DNA from 3 places in the Comamonas sp. wu1-DMT genome. Region 3 is predicted to be linked to each of the others. Evidence: riboswitches for the same ligand, from Rfam matches in the RefSeq annotation. Region 3 holds a riboswitch; each other region holds the start of a gene.
What was found. Region 3 has a riboswitch for glycine ahead of V8Z78_RS10195 (trimeric intracellular cation channel family protein). Riboswitches for the same ligand answer to the same signal wherever they lie in the genome.
Positions count from the first base shown of each region.

Region 1 (5,735 bases), on a different contig from region 3:
CCACCAGGCTTGCAGCACGCCAGCCCCAGGCCGCTGCACCCTGCCAACCCAGCATATCGGGCAGCATGGCGATCAAGGCCATGATGGCCAGCAGCCAGGCCATGCGCGCCACCAGGCCCACATCCTTGCGACCGTCCCACCAGCCCATCAGCCCCAGTCGGCGCACCGCGCCCGCACGCAGGCGGAAGCTGGCCTGGGCCTGCTTTTCCTCGTTGCGCATGCGCGCGTACAGCGCTTCGGCTTCGGCCACTTCCCTGGCCGAAGGTTTGGTACGCACCGACAGATAGCCGCTTGGCTTGCCGCCTTCCATGATGGGCGTGACATTGGCGCGCACCCAGTAGTGGTCGCCGTTCTTGCGGCGGTTCTTGACCAGTGCCGTCCAGGGATAGCCATGGGCAATGGTGCGCCACATATCCTTGAAGGCAGCGGCCGGCATGTCGGGGTGGCGAATCAGATTGTGCGGCTGGCCGATCAGCTCTTCGTAGCCATAGCCGCTGACGCGCACGAAGGCGGGATTGCAATGGGTGATCTCGCCCTTGGTGTTGGTGCTGGAGACCAGCAGCTCGTCACCTGGAAAGTCGTAGTTTTGTTGAGATACCGGCAGGTTCAGGCGCATGCTTTGCACTCCTCCAATAAGCCTGTTTAGTTTTTGTTCGAGAGTGAGCGATCAGGCATCCCGTCGACAGCTGGTTAACCAGATACACAAATTCACACTTGGATCATCGCACAGTGATGATTCCCGAGCCCCCAGGCTCAGAACAGAGATGCGGTATAGGGATCCGAATGCTTGACCGAGGTCAAACCATGAGGTCTGAGCAGCAGCTCGCGAGCCGCAGGATCGCCGGCACTTGCCTGCCAGAGCTGCTCGGCAATCAGGCCCGAGACCTTGACCCCCAGCAGCCTGATGCGCTTGCCAAGCGGCACGCGCTTGAGGCATTGGCCTGCGGCCAGGCGGATGGCTGCCGCATTCTGTATCGGCAGGTTCAAAGTCTGGTCCCGCGTGGCGATCCTGAAATCGTCATAGCGCAGCTTGATGCCCACGGTGCGCCCCACATAGCCCTTGCGCTGCAGATCCTCGGCCAGACGCTCGCACAGGTCCGTGAAGATCGCACCCAGTTCGGCCTTGTCGCGCACGGCATGCAGATCGCGCTCGAAGGTGGTCTCGCGACTCATGGAAACCGGCTCGCTCTCGGTTACCACGGCGCGTTCGTCCCGCCCCCAGGCAGACTCGTGCAGCCAATGGCCATAGCTTTTGCCAAACCAGTGCAGCAGCTGCGGCAGGCTTTGCGCGGCCAGGTGACCAATGGTTTCTATGCCCAGGCTCTTGAGCTTGGCATCGGCCTTGGGCCCTATGCCGTTGACCTTGCGGCAGGCCAGCGGCCAGATCCGGCTTTGCAGATCTTCGGGCTGGACGATGGAGATACCGTTGGGCTTGTTGAACTCGCTGGCCATCTTGGCCAGCAGCTTGTTGGGAGCCACACCGACCGAGCAGGTCAGGCCCGTGGCATCGAAGATGGATTTCTGGATCAGCCGGGCCAGCACGCGTCCGCCTTCGCGCTGGCCGCCGGGCACGTCGGTGAAGTCGATGTAGACCTCGTCCACGCCGCGGTTCTCCATCAGCGGAGCAATCGACACGATGATCTCTTTGAAGGCCTGGGAAAAGCGCCTGTACTCGGCAAAGTCCACGGGCAGAAGAATCGCCTGCGGGCACAGCCTGGCGGCCTTCATCATGCCCATGGCCGAGCCCACGCCGAACTGCCGTGCCGGATAGGTGGCCGTGGTGATCACGCCGCGCCCCGTGTAATCGCGCAGCAGCGGAAAGTCCGCCACCGGGATCTCGGACAGCGGCCGCCCCGCATGCCGCGCCAGTAGCTCTTCGTCAAAGCTGCGCCTCCCACCACCGATCACCACCGGCAGCCCCTTGAGCTGCGGGTAGCGCAGCAGCTCCACGGAGGCGTAGAACGCATCCATGTCCAGATGCGCGATGCGCCTGGGTCTGGGCTCGGGGCTGGTGGGAAGATCGCTCACAGCACCGATTTTGCCTGGGCTGGCCAGAGACGGCAGTCATGCGTCAAACAGGCACACAGACACCGGGAAACGGCAAGCAGCGCCAGCCCCCGGACCTGCTGCCATCCCCTCCCGAACAGAGAAGGGGAAGGCTCAAACAGCCTCAGGACGAAACCTTGCCCTGCTTGATGTCTTCGAGCTCGTCAAAGCGCATATCGGCATAGCTGACCCAGGTCTTGCGCTTGACCAGCCAGTAACCCAGCCAGAACAGCAGGAACAGCGGAATGCCCAGATAGGTCGACACCACGCCGCCCCAATCGATGCGATCTTCCAGGAAGGCCTGATAGTTCTGGCCCAGCGTCACCACCAGACACAGCACGAAGGCAAAGATGGGGCCGAAGGGGAAGGCGCCGGCCTTGTAGGGCAGCAGACCCACATCGTGACCATGCATGACATAGCCGCGACGGAAACGGTAGTGGCTGACGGCAATGCCCAGCCAGACGATGAACTCCGTCATGCCGGCCAGATTCAGCAGCCAGATATAGACGGCCTGCGGGCTGTAGAGCGAGGAAAAGAGGCACAGGCTGGCGACCAGCGTGCTGCCGATCAAGGCCACCAGCGGCACGCCGTTCTGGGTCAGCCGGGAGAAGATGCGCGGTGCATTGCCCTCGGTCGCCATGTTGTAGAGCATGCGCGTGGCTGCATACATGCCGGAGTTACCGGCCGACAGCACCGAGGTCAGGATCACCGCATTCATCACCGTGGCCGCCGACAGCAGGCCCGCGTGCTGGAACACCAGCGTGAACGGGCTCACGGCGATATCGGCCACATCGGTGCGCAGCAGCTGCGGATCGGTATAGGGAATCAGAAAGCCGATGACGACAATCGCCAGCACATAGAACAGCAGGATGCGCCAGAACACCTGGCGAATCGCACGCGGCACGTTCTCGCGCGGATTCTCGGATTCGCCCGCCGCCACGCCCACCAGCTCCGTGCCCTGGAAGGAATAGGCCACGATCATGGCCACGCCCACAAAGGTCGCGAAATTGCCGACGAATGGCGCATCGCCCGTGGTCCAGTTCTCGAAGCCCGGTACATGGCCGTTGCTGATGATGCCGAACAGAATCAGCACGCCGGTGATCAGAAAGGCCACCACGGCCAGCACCTTGATCAGCGCGAACCAGTACTCGGCCTCGGCAAAACCGCGCGCGGAAAACGCGTTCAGCCCCACCATCAGTAACAGGAACAGGCCGCTCCAGAGGATGCCCGGCACATCGGGAAACCAGTAGGCCATGACCAGTTGCGAGGCCACCAGATCCACCGCCACCACCACGGCCCAGCTGAACCAGAAGTTCCAGCCCAGCGCAAAGCCGAAGCCGCGATCCACATAGCGCGAGGCATAGGTCGAGAAGGAACCGGCCACCGGCATGAAGGCAGCCAGCTCGCCCAGGCTGGTCATGATGTAGTACACCATGATGCCGATGAGCAGATAGGTGAGCACGGCACCGCCGGGGCCGATCTGAGCGATGGCCGAGCCGGAGGCCACGAACAGGCCCGTTCCGATGGCGCCGCCAATGGCGATCATGCTCAGGTGGCGCTGCTTGAGCACCCGGTGCAAGCGGGGCTGGTTATCGTCACCATCACCAGTCGGCGCGAGCTGCTGGCTTGAGTTGGGTTGGGACATAAATGTCTTGTTGTAATGGTTTGCGCCCATCCGGACAAAACACCCAACCATCCCGCAGGCGCTGCGACAGGCAACGCAAAAAGGCGACCATGACGGTCGCGGGCAACAAGGACAAAGGAACGAAGCCATGACAGCAGAACGCCATGGCGGATAGGCCAGTTGCATCCTGAATCGGCAGCCACCCCAGTCGGGTGCTTCAATGGCAAAGCGGTGATATCGCCGGGCCCATTGACAGGCAAAGACGATATTTTGCCCAAATCCACCGCCGACCATGACCCGCCATGCCAATGCAGGGGCTGACTCTGGGGCTGCTCGGCGGCACTTGACAGCGTCTATCGCTATGAATTTAGAAGCACACTGCGCTTTAATAAATTCATTTTCATAGACAAATAATCAATATTCCCTTGAAGGATAAGCGGCAGGCGCTATCAAATAGCATGGACCCGACATGAGCAGCCATGGCTGAGCCTTGGCGCAGAAGTCTAGAAAACCCGTATATCCAGGCGCCGCCATTCTTCCTACATTTGCCCACAGGCTCTCAGCCCGGTGATGCCGAGAGAGACTGCAGCGCAAACTTGGCGCATGCAGCGCCGAAGGAGCAACCGCCCCGGAAACTCTCAGGCCAAAGGATCGGCATCGCTTTCACACACTCTGAAGAATGTCCGGACGTCATCGTCCGCCGGGCATACCGAAGGAGCAAGCGAGCAGCGCCGCAAGGCCCTGCCTCGTGAATCTCTCAGGTCCAGAACAGAGGGGGCGTTCGCTGCGCATGTTGCGCACGGGCTCCACCCTTGACGTTTCTGGAATCTGAATCATGAAGACAATCGCCGTCATCGGCGGTGGCATCACGGGCGTGACCACCGCCTACGCCCTCGCACGCCGCGGATTTTCCGTCACCCTGTTCGAGAAGCAGCGCTATGCCGCCATGGAAACCTCGTTCGCCAATGGCGGCCAGCTCTCGGCCTCGAACGCCGAGGTCTGGACCCATTGGTCCACCATCGTCAAGGGCCTCAAGTGGATGTTCAAGAGCGATGCTCCGCTGCTGCTCAACCCCAGGCCCAGCTGGCACAAGATTTCCTGGTTCTGCCAGTTTCTCGCTGCCATCCCCCATTACGAGAAAAACACCGTGGAGACCGCCAGGCTGGCGATTGCGGCACGTGAGCACCTGTTTGACTGGGCGGCCAGCGAAGGCATTGACTTCGATCTGAAGCAAAAAGGCATCTTGCATATCTACCGCGACCGAGCAGGCTTTGAACATGCGGGCAAGGTTTCCCAGTTGCTGGCCAAAGGCGGTCTGGAGCGCCGCGCCGTGACACCTCAGGAGATGCGCTCCATAGAGCCGACCCTGTCCGGAACCTTCTACGGCGGCTACTTCACCGAGAGCGACTCCACGGGCGACATCCACAAGTTCACCAGCGGCCTTGCCGCCGCCTGCGAGCGACTGGGCGTGCAATGCCGCTACGGCCAGGAAATCGTGTCGGTGAACAGCAATGGCAAGCAGGCCAGCGTGACCGTGCGCCAGGGCCTGGAAACCGAGACCTCGACTTTCGACGCCATGGTGGTCTGCGCAGGCACGGCCAGCCGCGCCCTGGCCGCCCAGCTCGGCGACAGCGTCAACATCTATCCGGTCAAGGGCTATTCCATCACGGTGAATCTGCCGGACGAAGCCAGCCGCGCCGCAGCCCCCGTGGTGAGTCTGCTGGACGACGAGACCAAGCTGGTCACCAGCCGCCTCGGCGACGATCGCTTCCGAGTTGCCGGTACGGCGGAGTTCAACGGCTTCAACAAGGACATCCGCGCCGACCGCATCCGCCCGCTCATCGAATGGGTTCAGCAGTGCTTCCCCGGTGTCAGCACGCGCAGCGTCGTGCCCTGGGCTGGCCTGCGCCCCATGATGCCGGACATGCTGCCGCGCGTGGGCCCCGACAACAAGCCCTGCGTGTTCTACAACACCGGCCACGGCCATCTGGGCTGGACCTTGTCGGCCGTCACCGCCGACATGGTCGGCGACCTCGTGCTGCAGTCCATGGGCAGCGCCAGCAGA
Region 1 is NZ_JBANEM010000004.1:129,145-134,879, reverse strand. Features, by position in the region: gene V8Z78_RS08320 (methyl-accepting chemotaxis protein) at 1-616, opposite strand, end outside; gene dinB (DNA polymerase IV) at 754-1,971, opposite strand; gene V8Z78_RS08310 (amino acid permease) at 2,171-3,691, opposite strand; glycine riboswitch at 4,235-4,334, shown strand; gene V8Z78_RS08305 (D-amino acid dehydrogenase) at 4,506-5,735, shown strand, end outside.
Region 1: it holds a riboswitch for glycine, as region 3 does, so the genes downstream of both, V8Z78_RS08305 (D-amino acid dehydrogenase) here and V8Z78_RS10195 (trimeric intracellular cation channel family protein) in region 3, are expected to answer to the same signal.

Region 2 (5,735 bases), on a different contig from region 3:
TTTTCAGCTATTTTTTTGACAGCACCTAAGTACCGTCAGCTTGCTTGTCCAGGCGTCGCAAAAACACCTGCAACTCCTTGACGACCTGGGCATCGCCCTTGGCCTGTGCGCAACTCAGCCCTTGCTGCCAGGCGGCTCGCGCCGCCTGCGCATCGCCCAGCGCCAGCTCCACCTTGCCCAGTTGCTTCCAGGCGACGGAGTATTCGGCATCCAGTGCCGTGGCCTTGCGCAGATGCTCGCGCGCCACGGCCATCTGCTCGTCGTCGGCATAGGCCTTGCCCAGGGTATAGCGCAGCAGCGCACCATCCTTGCCGGCCGCCAGCATGCTCTCCAAATTGTGAACCATGGGATTCATGTGCATTTGCTCCTCAGACAGCGAGTGTCGCATCCGCCCCGAGAAAGCAGCTGAATGGCCGTGCCTGTGTTACGGCCTCTTGCAAGCCGGCTCTTGGAGCGCTGCAAACCGTCCCAAACTGCGGCCAATGTCTCAATAAGGCGCCTGATCTTGTTTCGCAAACCAAGTCTCTCCACCTCCATCACCGACTACGAGGACTCGCCCCAGTATTCGGGCGGGCGTTTTCGCAACACGCATCCGCGCCCGCTCAACAGCCCCAAGCCAGATGCCGGGACGCTATGGAAGTTCTTCTTCAACAAGCCGGCCGATTCCCAGCCGGGCAAGGCGCTGCCCGTTTTGCCGCTGAGCACGACCGAGCTAAACCTCGCGCCCGAACGCAGCCTGTATCGCCTGGGCCATTCGACCTTGCTGATGAAGCTGCGCGGCGGCTGGTGGTTGACGGACCCCGTGTTTTCCGAGCGCGCCTCGCCGCTATCGTTTGCCGGCCCCAAGCGCTTTCATGCCCCGCCGATTGCCCTGGACGAGTTGCCTGCCTTGCGCGGCGTGCTGCTCTCGCATGACCACTACGACCATCTGGACCGCGCCACCATTCGCGTGCTCGCGCCCAAGGTGGGAGTTTTTCTCTGCCCCTTGGGAGTGGGAGACAGACTGGTGGCCTGGGGCGTGCCGGCCAACAAGATCGTGCAGCACGACTGGTGGCAGGGCAGCGAGGTCGACGGCCTGCGCTTCACGGCCACGCCGGCCCAGCATTTCTCGGGACGCAGCCTGCGCGACGGCAACCGCACGCTCTGGGCGTCCTGGACCATAGAAGATCGCCAGGCCGACAGGCCGCTGCGCGTCTTCTTCAGCGGCGATGGCGGCTACTTCGACGGTTTTGCCGAAATCGGCAGGCGCTTCGGCCCCTTCGATGTCACGTTGATGGAGACCGGCGCCTACGACGCCCACTGGCCCTATGTCCATATGCATCCGGCGCAGACCGTGCAGGCACACAGGGATCTCGGCGGCCAATGGCTGCTGCCCATACACAACGGCACTTTCAACCTCGCCATGCATGCCTGGTGGGACCCCTTCGAGCAGATCCTGAGCCTGGGCAGGCAGCACGGCATAGAGATCGCCACGCCCATGATGGGTGAGCGCCTGGACCTGGATGCCCCCCATGCCGGATCGCCCTGGTGGCGCGCCTGCGCCGAGGCCGACAGCAAGGGACTGGATCTGCGCCCCGCGCAACCCTGAAGGTGCAACCCGCATGGCCGACAATGTCCTCATGGACATTTCGCGCACCTCACACCTTGCCGCCGCCTGCGCCGCGTCTCTGACCGCCTTGCTGCTCGGAGCCTGCTCCCACCTCTCCGATGGCAGCCAGCCCAAGCAACCACCGAATGCCGGCATCTCGATCACAGTTTCCGGGCAGCCGGAGCCGACGCCGGCTCCGCCATTGGACACGCAGCACAGGCGGCCACAGAGCATGGAATGGCCTGCCTGGATCAAGGCAGACTGCACACCCCCCGCCCAGCTCGATCGGCAACCGCAGCCACGCCGCCACACCACGCCTTTCATCAGCGCCCACTGGTTTCCGAACGGGCTGGAGACCACGGTGGTCTTCCGCCTGGAAGTCACGGCCCAGGGCGAACTCGGCCGTGTGGCCTACCAGCCCGCCGATACCGATCCCCGCATCGTGAAGTCCATCATGCGCTCGCTCGAACGCTGGAAGTTCAAGCCCGGCATGCGCCAGGGCCAGCCCGTGACGTCCTGCTTCGAACAACCCTACCAACTGGTGTTTCCGCGCCAGGAGATCGATGTTCCTCGTACGCCCGCCATGAACACAGAACCGCAGTGAGACCGCAAGCTCAATTCCAGCGATCTGTGCTCGAAAACCCCAGAATCCATCCGATTCGGTGGTGCAAGCCCCTTGCCCACCGCTAGAATCGCCAAGGTCAGGAGAGAGTGCCTGCAGCTTGAAGCTGCCTCGCACCGCCGAAGGCGCAGACCCCCAACCCGGTGTCAAAACGCTCAGGCAAAAGGACTGACAAGCGCTGCAAGGTGTGCAAACCTGCAGCGTCCCTTGCTGGAGAGAGATGCAGGCCGTCATTTCGTATGTGCGCCGGCATCCACCGAAGGAGCAAACTGCCCGATGCAATGCGTGCAGTGAATCTCTCAGGTAAAGCGGACAGCAGGGCAAGCCCGCCACGCATGGCCCAGTCATGCATGGCCACTCATTTTGGTTTGACCACCGGAGCGCTTGCCTGTGACTGCTGCTGACACCTCTTCCGATCTGCGTTCCACACCGCTGTTTGCACTGCACCAGAAACTGGGTGCCCGCATGGTGCCGTTTGCCGGCTACGCCATGCCCGTGCAATACCCTCAAGGCCTGATGGCCGAGCATCTGCACACGCGCAAGGCTGCCGGCCTGTTCGATGTCTCGCACATGGGCCAGTTGCTGTTGCGCGGCCCCGATGCCGCCGCCGCGCTCGAATCGCTGATGCCCGTCGATGTCATGGACCTGGGCCTGCACAAGCAGCGCTACGGCCTGCTGCTCGATGAACAAGGCGGAATTCTCGACGACCTGATGTTCGTCAACCGCGGCGAAGATCTGTTCCTCATCGTCAACGGTGCCTGCAAAGAGGCCGATATCGCTCATATCCAGAGCCGCATCGCCAGCCGCTGCGAGGTCGTCCCACTGCCCGAGCGCGTCCTGCTGGCCCTGCAAGGCCCGCAAGCCGTCACTGCCCTCTCGCGTCTGATTCCCGGTGTGACGCAACTGCTCTTCATGACCGGCAATTACTTCGACTGGCAAGGCCATGCGCTCTACATCACGCGCAGCGGCTATACGGGCGAGGACGGCTTTGAAATCTCCCTGCCCGGCGAAGCTGCCGAAGCCTTTGCCGAAGCTCTGCTGGCACAGCCCGAGGTGGCCCCCATCGGTCTGGGCGCACGCAACTCGCTGCGCCTTGAAGCCGGACTTTGCCTGTACGGCAACGACATAGACACCAGCACCACGCCGGTCGAAGCCGCGCTGAACTGGGCCATGCAGAAGGTTCGCCGCACCGGCGGCGAGCGCGAGGGCGGTTTTCCCGGTGCGGCCATCGTGCTGGAGCAATTGCAGAACCCTCAGTCGCTGCGCCGCAAGCGCGTGGGCCTGATCGCGCTGGAACGCATTCCCGTACGCGAGCCTGCCGTGCTGGAAAACATGGACGGACAGCATATCGGCTACATCACCAGCGGCCTGCTCAGCCCCACGCTCAACCAGCCTGTGGCGCTGGCCTATGTCGAGCCCGACTACGCCGCCATCGATACGGAAATCTTCGCCATGGTGCGCGGCAAGCCCGTGCCCATGAAGGTAGTCGCCACGCCCTTCGTTCCCACCCGCTACTACCGCGGCTAGGTCTGCCGCCGCGCATGAGACGGGCCAGTTTGCCAAACAGCGGCCAGAACACCGCTAAAGTGCGAGCTGGACCTTTCTCAAACAACACCCGATTCCCCTGAATCCCCCATCTGGAGCTTTCCATGAGCATCAAGTATTCCAAAGAACACGAATGGATCAACGCCGCTGACAGCAATGCCGCCATCGTCGGCATCACCGTACACGCACAGGATGCACTGGGCGATGTGGTGTTTGTGGACCTGCCTGCCGTGGGCTCCACCTTCAAGGCCGGCGATGTGGCTGGCGTGGTCGAGTCCGTCAAGGCCGCTGCCGATGTCTACATGCCCGTGACCGGCGAGATCGTCGAAGTCAACGAAGCCCTGCGCGACGACCCGTCGCTCGCCAACAGCGCCCCCCCTGGCCGCTGGCTGGTTCTTCAAGGTCAAGATGAGCAATGTGGGCGAGCTCGAAGGCCTGATGGAAGAGACTGCCTACAACGACTTCGCCAAGGACAACTAAGCGTATCAACGGCCCTCGCATTGCGAAGGCCGTTTTTGCATGCAGCCATGAGCACCATTCTGTATTTCGACGATCCGGACGTCGGTCTCGCCCGCGAGACCAGCCACCCGACCTTTGCACGCATCGCAGCCCAGGACTTCTATTACGACGGCGGTGACGACTTCAGCCCCTTCGGCAGCGATGATGGCAGCGACACACTGGCCGCTCTTCAAGAGTGGTACCAGGAGCAAACAGGCGGCAACGCCAAGGCCCTGCGCTTTTTGCAGCAGCAACTGAGCGACTGGGATCTGCCCGTGCCCCAGGGCATGCTGGCTCATGACGATGCGGCCAAGGCCCAGTGGCTGGCCAGCGATGACATGAACCAGATCTATCTGCGCTCGGTCTGCCGCGCACACGTGGCCACCGCCTTTGGTCAGCTCAAGATCACAGGCAGCATCGATGCCGATCTGCACAAGCAGGCCCTGCTCGCCCTGGCCTGCCAGCAATGGCTGAACACCGTGGCACGCAGCAAATATCCCGATTGGGAATATGCCGACCAGGAAAGCGAACGCCTGGCTCTGATGAACACCGCGCTGGAACAAGCCAGCGCTGCTTGAAGCACCGGCCGCATGCCTTCAGGCATACGGCATTCACGCATGCCTGGCATGCAAACCGTCAGTCACAGTATTTGAGAATAGGTCCCTCCCATGCTGATGTCGCCTCCCGCCCCCGTCGCTTCCCTGCAAGCGCTGGAAAACAGCCACGAATTCATCCCCCGTCATATAGGCCCGGACGCCGATGAGCAGCAAAAAATGCTGGCCGCCATCGGCAAGCCCTCGCTGGATGCCTTGATTCGCGATGTGATGCCCGACTCCATCGCACGCGCCAGGCCCATGGATCTTCCGGCGCCGATTACCGAAGCCGCTGCGCTGGCCGAACTCAAGGCCATCGCCAGCAAGAATCAGGTTCTGAAGAGCTTTATCGGCCAGGGCTACTACGGTACGCACACGCCGGGCGTCATCCTGCGCAACATCCTCGAGAATCCAGCCTGGTATACGGCCTATACCCCCTACCAGGCAGAAATCTCACAAGGCCGCATGGAGGCGCTGGTTAACTTCCAGACCATGGTGACCGACCTGACCGGCATGCCGATTGCCAATGCATCCATGCTGGACGAGGCCACGGCAGCCGCCGAGGCCATGACGCTGGCCAGGCGCTCCGTCAAATCCAGAAGCCATCGCATCGTGCTGGCCGGCGATCTGCACCCGCAAACGATTGAAGTCATCGAGACCCGTGCCCGGCCGATTGGCATCGAAGTGGTGATCGCCAACAGCCAGCAAGAGTGGGAGGCTGCGCTGGCAGGAGATCTGTTTGCTGCCGTCATCCAGTACCCCGCGTCCAGCGGCTGGATCGTGGACTGGAAGGCCGATGTGCAAGCCATTCACGCCAAGCAGGCCGCCGCCATCGTGGCCACCGACCTGCTGGCTCTGACCCTGCTGACACCGCCCGGCGAATGGGATG
Region 2 is NZ_JBANEM010000001.1:149,901-155,635, forward strand. Features, by position in the region: gene V8Z78_RS00655 (hypothetical protein) at 26-355, opposite strand; gene V8Z78_RS00660 (MBL fold metallo-hydrolase) at 506-1,588, shown strand; gene V8Z78_RS00665 (energy transducer TonB) at 1,602-2,192, shown strand; glycine riboswitch at 2,281-2,391, shown strand; glycine riboswitch at 2,411-2,536, shown strand; gene gcvT (glycine cleavage system aminomethyltransferase GcvT) at 2,601-3,737, shown strand; partial or broken gene gcvH (glycine cleavage system protein GcvH) at 3,860-4,235, shown strand; gene V8Z78_RS00680 (MolR family transcriptional regulator) at 4,283-4,831, shown strand; gene gcvP (aminomethyl-transferring glycine dehydrogenase) at 4,922-5,735, shown strand, end outside.
Region 2: it holds a riboswitch for glycine, as region 3 does, so the genes downstream of both, gcvT (glycine cleavage system aminomethyltransferase GcvT) here and V8Z78_RS10195 (trimeric intracellular cation channel family protein) in region 3, are expected to answer to the same signal.

Region 3 (5,735 bases):
GGCGTCTGGGATCGGCCTTCCATGCCGCCCAGGTGACCAGGAAATTCAGGCCGAAGCCAAAGCCGGTCTCCAGGATGCGCCACTGCGCTGCATCGGCCCAGGCTGCTGGCAGGTTGCAGCCACCGAGAAAAACCTGGCGGGCCTGGTCGAGGCCGCCGAACTCGCTGTGATAGCGATCGCCGAATCTGGAGCTGTAGGGGGTGCCATCCGGCATCCATGTGATCGGTTCAGACATGGAAAGTGAAACTACATGAGTAATGCATGGCGCAGTCTAGGTCAGAGCAGCCAGGCAAGGGCCGCCCCGCCGCGATGGCTGCGTCCCCCTCCTGCGTAGCAAGAGAGGGGAAAGGCGCGCAGCGCCACAGGGGGAGCTCGATCTTATTCCCAGCGCTGCTGGTACGAAAAAACCGGCAGGCGCCATTTGAAACGAATGGCGGCCAGACGGAAGGCCAGACCGCCGGCAAAACACACGATGGTGCTGATATTGGGGCTGACATCCAGATAGCGCAGGCCCAGGAACATCAGGCATACGGACAGCGACACGCTGGCATACAGCTCGCGGCGGAACACCACGGGGACCTGGTTGCAGAGCACATCGCGCAAGATGCCGCCGCTGATGCCGGTAATCATGCCGGCCATGATGATGACGATGGTGGGGTAGCCCAGCTCCAGCGCGGTATTGCAGCCGATCAGCGAAAAGGCGATCAGACCCATGGCGTCCAGCAGCAGAAACACCTGCTTGAGCCTGTGCATATGGCGTGCAATCACGGTGGTCAGCAGACCGAAGCTGATGACCAGATACACATACTCAGGGTGCTGGGTCCAGCCGATGGGGTAGTGGCCCAGCACCATGTCGCGGATGGTGCCGCCGCCCAGGGCAGTGACAAAGGCGATGACGACGACGCCGAAGATATCCATATTGCGCCGGCCTGCGGCGAGTGCGCCGGACATGGCTTCGGCGGTAATGGCCACCAGATAGATGACCAGCATGACGGTGAAGTTGGAGGCCTGGAACGAGTCCAGCAAAGAGACGGAAGGAAGCATGAAGGCACTTGAAAATAGACCAGCCACTCACATCGGCGGGAGTGTCCGGCTTGCCTCTCCCGCTGTCCTTTTACCTGAGAGTTGCGCATGAGCACCTTCGCGGTGGACATGCTTGCCCCTTCGGTGAGCCCTGCAGACTTGTGGTTGCGGGCTGCTCTCCAGTTGGCGATATCCGGGTCTTGTCAGACCCACCTGCGGTACTTATTGCCTGAGCGATTATGGGAGTTTGCGCCTTCGGCGGGAACCCTCTAAAGGCTCCGCTCTCCCGCGGGATGGGCGCGATTTTAGCCAGTTTCAGCGACTTTATTCGGGTTAATACCTGTATTGGTGTGCTTCTGCGGCCGCCGGCGCAGGGTGCGCAAGGCCGGTCCGACCCCGCCATGGCTCGCGCAAGCCCGCGTTTTCGTCTGTGAAGCCGTCTGCAATAACAAGCGGTGCTCTCGAAGAGCTCGCTCATTCTTCAGGCGTTGACAGACTGCTTAGGGACGACACGAACCTGTCGCGGCACGCAGAAGCGGCCCTTTGAGCCGGTACGTGGCGGTCATGCAATTCGAACAGCTTGTGTGGAGCGTAAAACAGCTGTTAAGGACAGGCGGCGTGCAGCAACTGGTGTTGGCGATTGCTGCCGCTTCGGTATGGGGCTGTGAGTGACTCAGGTCAGCCTGAAGCCGACCTGATTGCAAGCCTGAGTGGGGAGAAGTTCAAAACTCGGTGAGAGCCGGCTCACGCCAAGCTTTTAAGAAAAATCCTAGAAATCGCCATATGAACCACAAATACCATGCTCAGAAAAGGTATTTGTGGAATTTCAATGGCAAATCAACGATTTCGAAAACGCAAATTGATGCCAGTCATTTTGCGATTCTTGTGCACTTCGTCTCTTGTGGCTGCATCGATGACAGCACAGGCTCAAGACGCCTGCACTATCAAGCTGGAAGGCGGTCAGACAGTTTCGACGGTTGACTGGTGGCTGGAGCCGTGGGAGACAGGGTCTTTTGATCCCTCGGTTCCGCCGGGAACAGTTATTTACTCGAAGTCCGTCAGTGCCTCAGGCCCCGACGGGTTCGTCAAGTGCAACAGGAAAATCGGCCGAACTCTTTACTCCGTCGCGACCAGTAGCCAGCCGGATGGCTTTGAAACCTTCAAGACTTCCATCGCTGGCGTGGGGATCCGAATCAGGGGCGGCATCAATATAAATAGTTGGTGGCCTCAATCGCGATATGACGACCGTACTAACTATTTTCTCGCGGCAGCAGAAGACTTTGTCGTGGAGTTGGTGAAGACAGGGCCCATCACAGCAGGGGGATATATTAGAGGACTGATTGGTGAGTCCAGATATGTCGACTTGCAACAAACATTTAGAAGAATCTCGGTATCAGGAAGCGGCATCTCGGTTGAGCCTAGAGTGCCGACATGCAAGCTCAATACCCCATTGGTTCCGGTATCTCTCGATAGCATCAGTGCCTCCGACCTGATGGATAACGGAAAAGGGCCGTGGAAGGATTTCAGCCTGAGCCTTGCATGCGCAGGGGGCGATATCGGGACAAGTACCAGAATGTTTGTTGTATTTTCGGATGCGCAGAACCCGGCGAATCGATCAACGACTCTGTCCCTTTCTGAGGATTCGGTGGCCAAAAACGTAGGTATCGAGATTCAACGAGAAAATGAAGAGCTCGTGAGCTTCGGGCCCGAATCGGGGGAGGTCAATCAGTGGATGGTTGGCGAATTTGGTAATGAGCCGGTGAATATCAAACTGAAGGCCCGCTATACCTGGACGTCGCTCGTGCAGGAGCCGACGCCCGGCAGCGCGAATGCCGATGCCACCTTTGTCATCAGCTACAAATAAAGAGCGGCTGGCACTGACCACCAAACCGAAGGTTTGCGGTTGAGACGGGGTGCTGTCCCCCGCAGGAAAGCCACTTTTCTCTAATGAGAGAGACCAGGTGGCGGGATACAGGCTCCCCGCAACTTTCTCTTGGAAGAGAGCAGGTTTGCGCATCCGGCCTTCCATTTATTCAGAGCCAAAGCGGCCAGGGCCTTAAGTGCCGCAAGTCTGCGCTGCACCAAAACGGTGTGTATGCCGCTTGGCACTTGCCTGCAGATGCCAGAGTAAAAATCGCAGCGGACAAGCTTAGATTGAATTTCGGAATCCACTCGGTCTGTCCGAGCGGAATGAATGTCCGGCAGCGGAGAAAATGAAAAATACGTCCAACGTTGTCAGAGTTTGCAGAGTATTCGACTTCGACGAAAGTCCTTCTGAAATCTACGCAAAGCTATGCAAGAGCTTGTCTTTGCTTCCTGCACCTTGGGGGCTGGCAGATGTGGATGTCATCACATTTGAAGACCGATCGGATTGGCCTGTCAATGAAGTGAGCTATCGACTTCACGAGGAGGTCAGTCGCCTTGAAATTGGACTTCTAAGCCGGAGGTATCGGCGACATTCAGAGGTGGCTCCATGCCTTGAAGACTACATGACTGTCGAATTTGATTCTGCAAAAAATGGAGCCGACCTGAAGTATGTCTTCGACCAGGTGATCCCCCTCTATATACGCAGCTTTGGTGCATTCTTCGCTGCGGTGGAGGACATGGATGTGCTGGCCGAAGAGGAAGATGAATTCTGGAAATCCAGCGATGAAGAACGTATGCATGCCCGGGCTCAGGCCGGTCCACGCAGACAAGAGTGCCTTCACATCAGGCAGGTGAACTACTGGGCCAGAGAACAGTGCAACAACTACTTCGGACTCACGCCAGAGCAGGTGGTAGGCATACTCGGCGACCACGTCGCCCGTGCGGATGTGCTGGAGGAGGGCGCCTATATTGTTGTCTCGTACGACCCGCTGACCTCGGAGCAGGCGCAGGCAATCACTCCTGCATTGATGCCTTTGCTGAAGACGCGGTGAACTACTTGAGCGGGGCATTGTCTTCGCTGCGATGCAGGGCGCTTGGGGCGGGTATCGCACGTGATTCATCCAAACCTGCGGTGCATTTTCTACCGTGGTTGCCCACTTTTCCCTGTGTACCTATCGCGGTATGGCAGCAAGATCGTGTACGAATCGAATTGCCCTATCTTCCCGATACAGATGCTGTGCAAATACTCCGATCTGGCAGCTACCAATTCGCGCGACTAATACAAACAAGCGGATGCCTCACTTGAGAGGTAGATCCGGACAAATTGCCGCATTGAGTGAGTGGCTCTGAGACGGTTGCTTGTGGCCAGGAGTTGCCGTAGGAGTGTCAGCGATGCGCTATGGTTATCGCCTTCCTAAAAAACTAGTCGCACCCAATGTCAAAGCTCGAAACGCAACTTGCTCATATTTGTTCTGGGCAAATGTATAACGACCTCTCGCCTGAATTAGTGGCGGCGAGGCAGAGTGCGGTGCTGCTGACCAATGAGTACAACAACTCCTTCTCGAAACCAGCTAGTGAGCGGGAGGCGATCCTCAGGTCTCTGCTAGGGCATCTAGGTCGAAACGTACACTTCGAGCCCACCTTCCGTTGTGAGTTCGGACGGAATATCCACATTGGCGACAATTTCTATGCCAACTTCGATTGCATCATGCTTGATGGCGGTGGCATATACATCGGTGACGATGTGCTCCTTGCGCCGCGAGTCGGTATCTATACGTCTAATCACGCAATTGACCCCATGGAGCGCGCCGCAGGTGGATGCTTCGCAAAGCCCGTAAAGATTGGCAATCGAGTCTGGGTTGGAGCAGGCGTGCACATCAATCCCGGGGTAGCGATTGGAGATGGTTCGATCATTGGCTCCGGCAGTGTTGTGACATCAGATATTCCGTCAGGTGTCATCGCTGCCGGAGTCCCATGCAAAGTCATCCGCCTGATTTCCGAACAGGACAAAACTGGATTTAAGCCTCAATTCATGTCGAATGGCTTGTCTAACTTATAGATTCAGTAGTTCGATGAAACCCTCGGAACGACTGCACTGGGTCGGCAGCATCAGTTCGCAGTTCACGAGAGCTGTCGTTCAATTGTCTTGTGCACTGCGTCCAGCCAGTTTTCGGTTTGAGGCGCACAGCGGACGTCTGGCCAGGTAGCAGGTCAACGTCTGGTATCTGAGGTAGCGGTCGCAGACTTGCCACATCTCTGCGTCTGTAGCCAGCCTAGACCCCCCCGTTCGCGGCCTCGTGCTGAACGGGGCTGCTTCTGGCCGAACGCTGCCATAACAGGCTGAGGTGGTCGACTCAATGAGAACGCCCAATTCGACCCGTTTCTCACGGTGGGTATCGATTGACGGGAATATTCGCTCCATTGGACACATCCAATGTGTAGATCCATTGATTGCGAAGGAGTGAATCATGGGCATAGAGCACAGCAAAATCCTCGAACGCGAAGAGGTTGCACAGGGTACGATGGCATTCCATCTCGCCAAACCGGCGGGGTTTGATTTCCGCCCTGGACAGGCGTTTGAAATCCAGCTGCCGGGCGCGGTCCCTGGGGAGAGCAAAGAGGAGCGATGTCACGCATTCTCCATTGTCAGCGCGCCACACGAGAGTGAATTGGTGTTTGCCACGCGGATGAGGGACAGTGTTTACAAACGCGCTTTGGCAGCGCTACCCGTAGGTGCTGAGTTGGATATCGATGGACCATTTGGTTCGCTTACCTTGCACAAAAACACGGCGCGAGCGGGTGTGCTCATCGCCGGTGGGATTGGCGTGACGCCGTTCATGAGCATG
Region 3 is NZ_JBANEM010000005.1:225,211-230,945, forward strand. Features, by position in the region: gene mnmC (bifunctional tRNA (5-methylaminomethyl-2-thiouridine)(34)-methyltransferase MnmC2/FAD-dependent 5-carboxymethylaminomethyl-2-thiouridine(34) oxidoreductase MnmC1) at 1-235, opposite strand, end outside; gene V8Z78_RS10195 (trimeric intracellular cation channel family protein) at 379-1,044, opposite strand; glycine riboswitch at 1,097-1,216, opposite strand; glycine riboswitch at 1,230-1,322, opposite strand; gene V8Z78_RS10200 (fimbrial protein) at 1,853-2,887, shown strand; gene V8Z78_RS10205 (hypothetical protein) at 3,237-3,941, shown strand; gene V8Z78_RS10210 (sugar O-acetyltransferase) at 4,325-4,948, shown strand; gene V8Z78_RS10215 (FAD-dependent oxidoreductase) at 5,358-5,735, shown strand, end outside.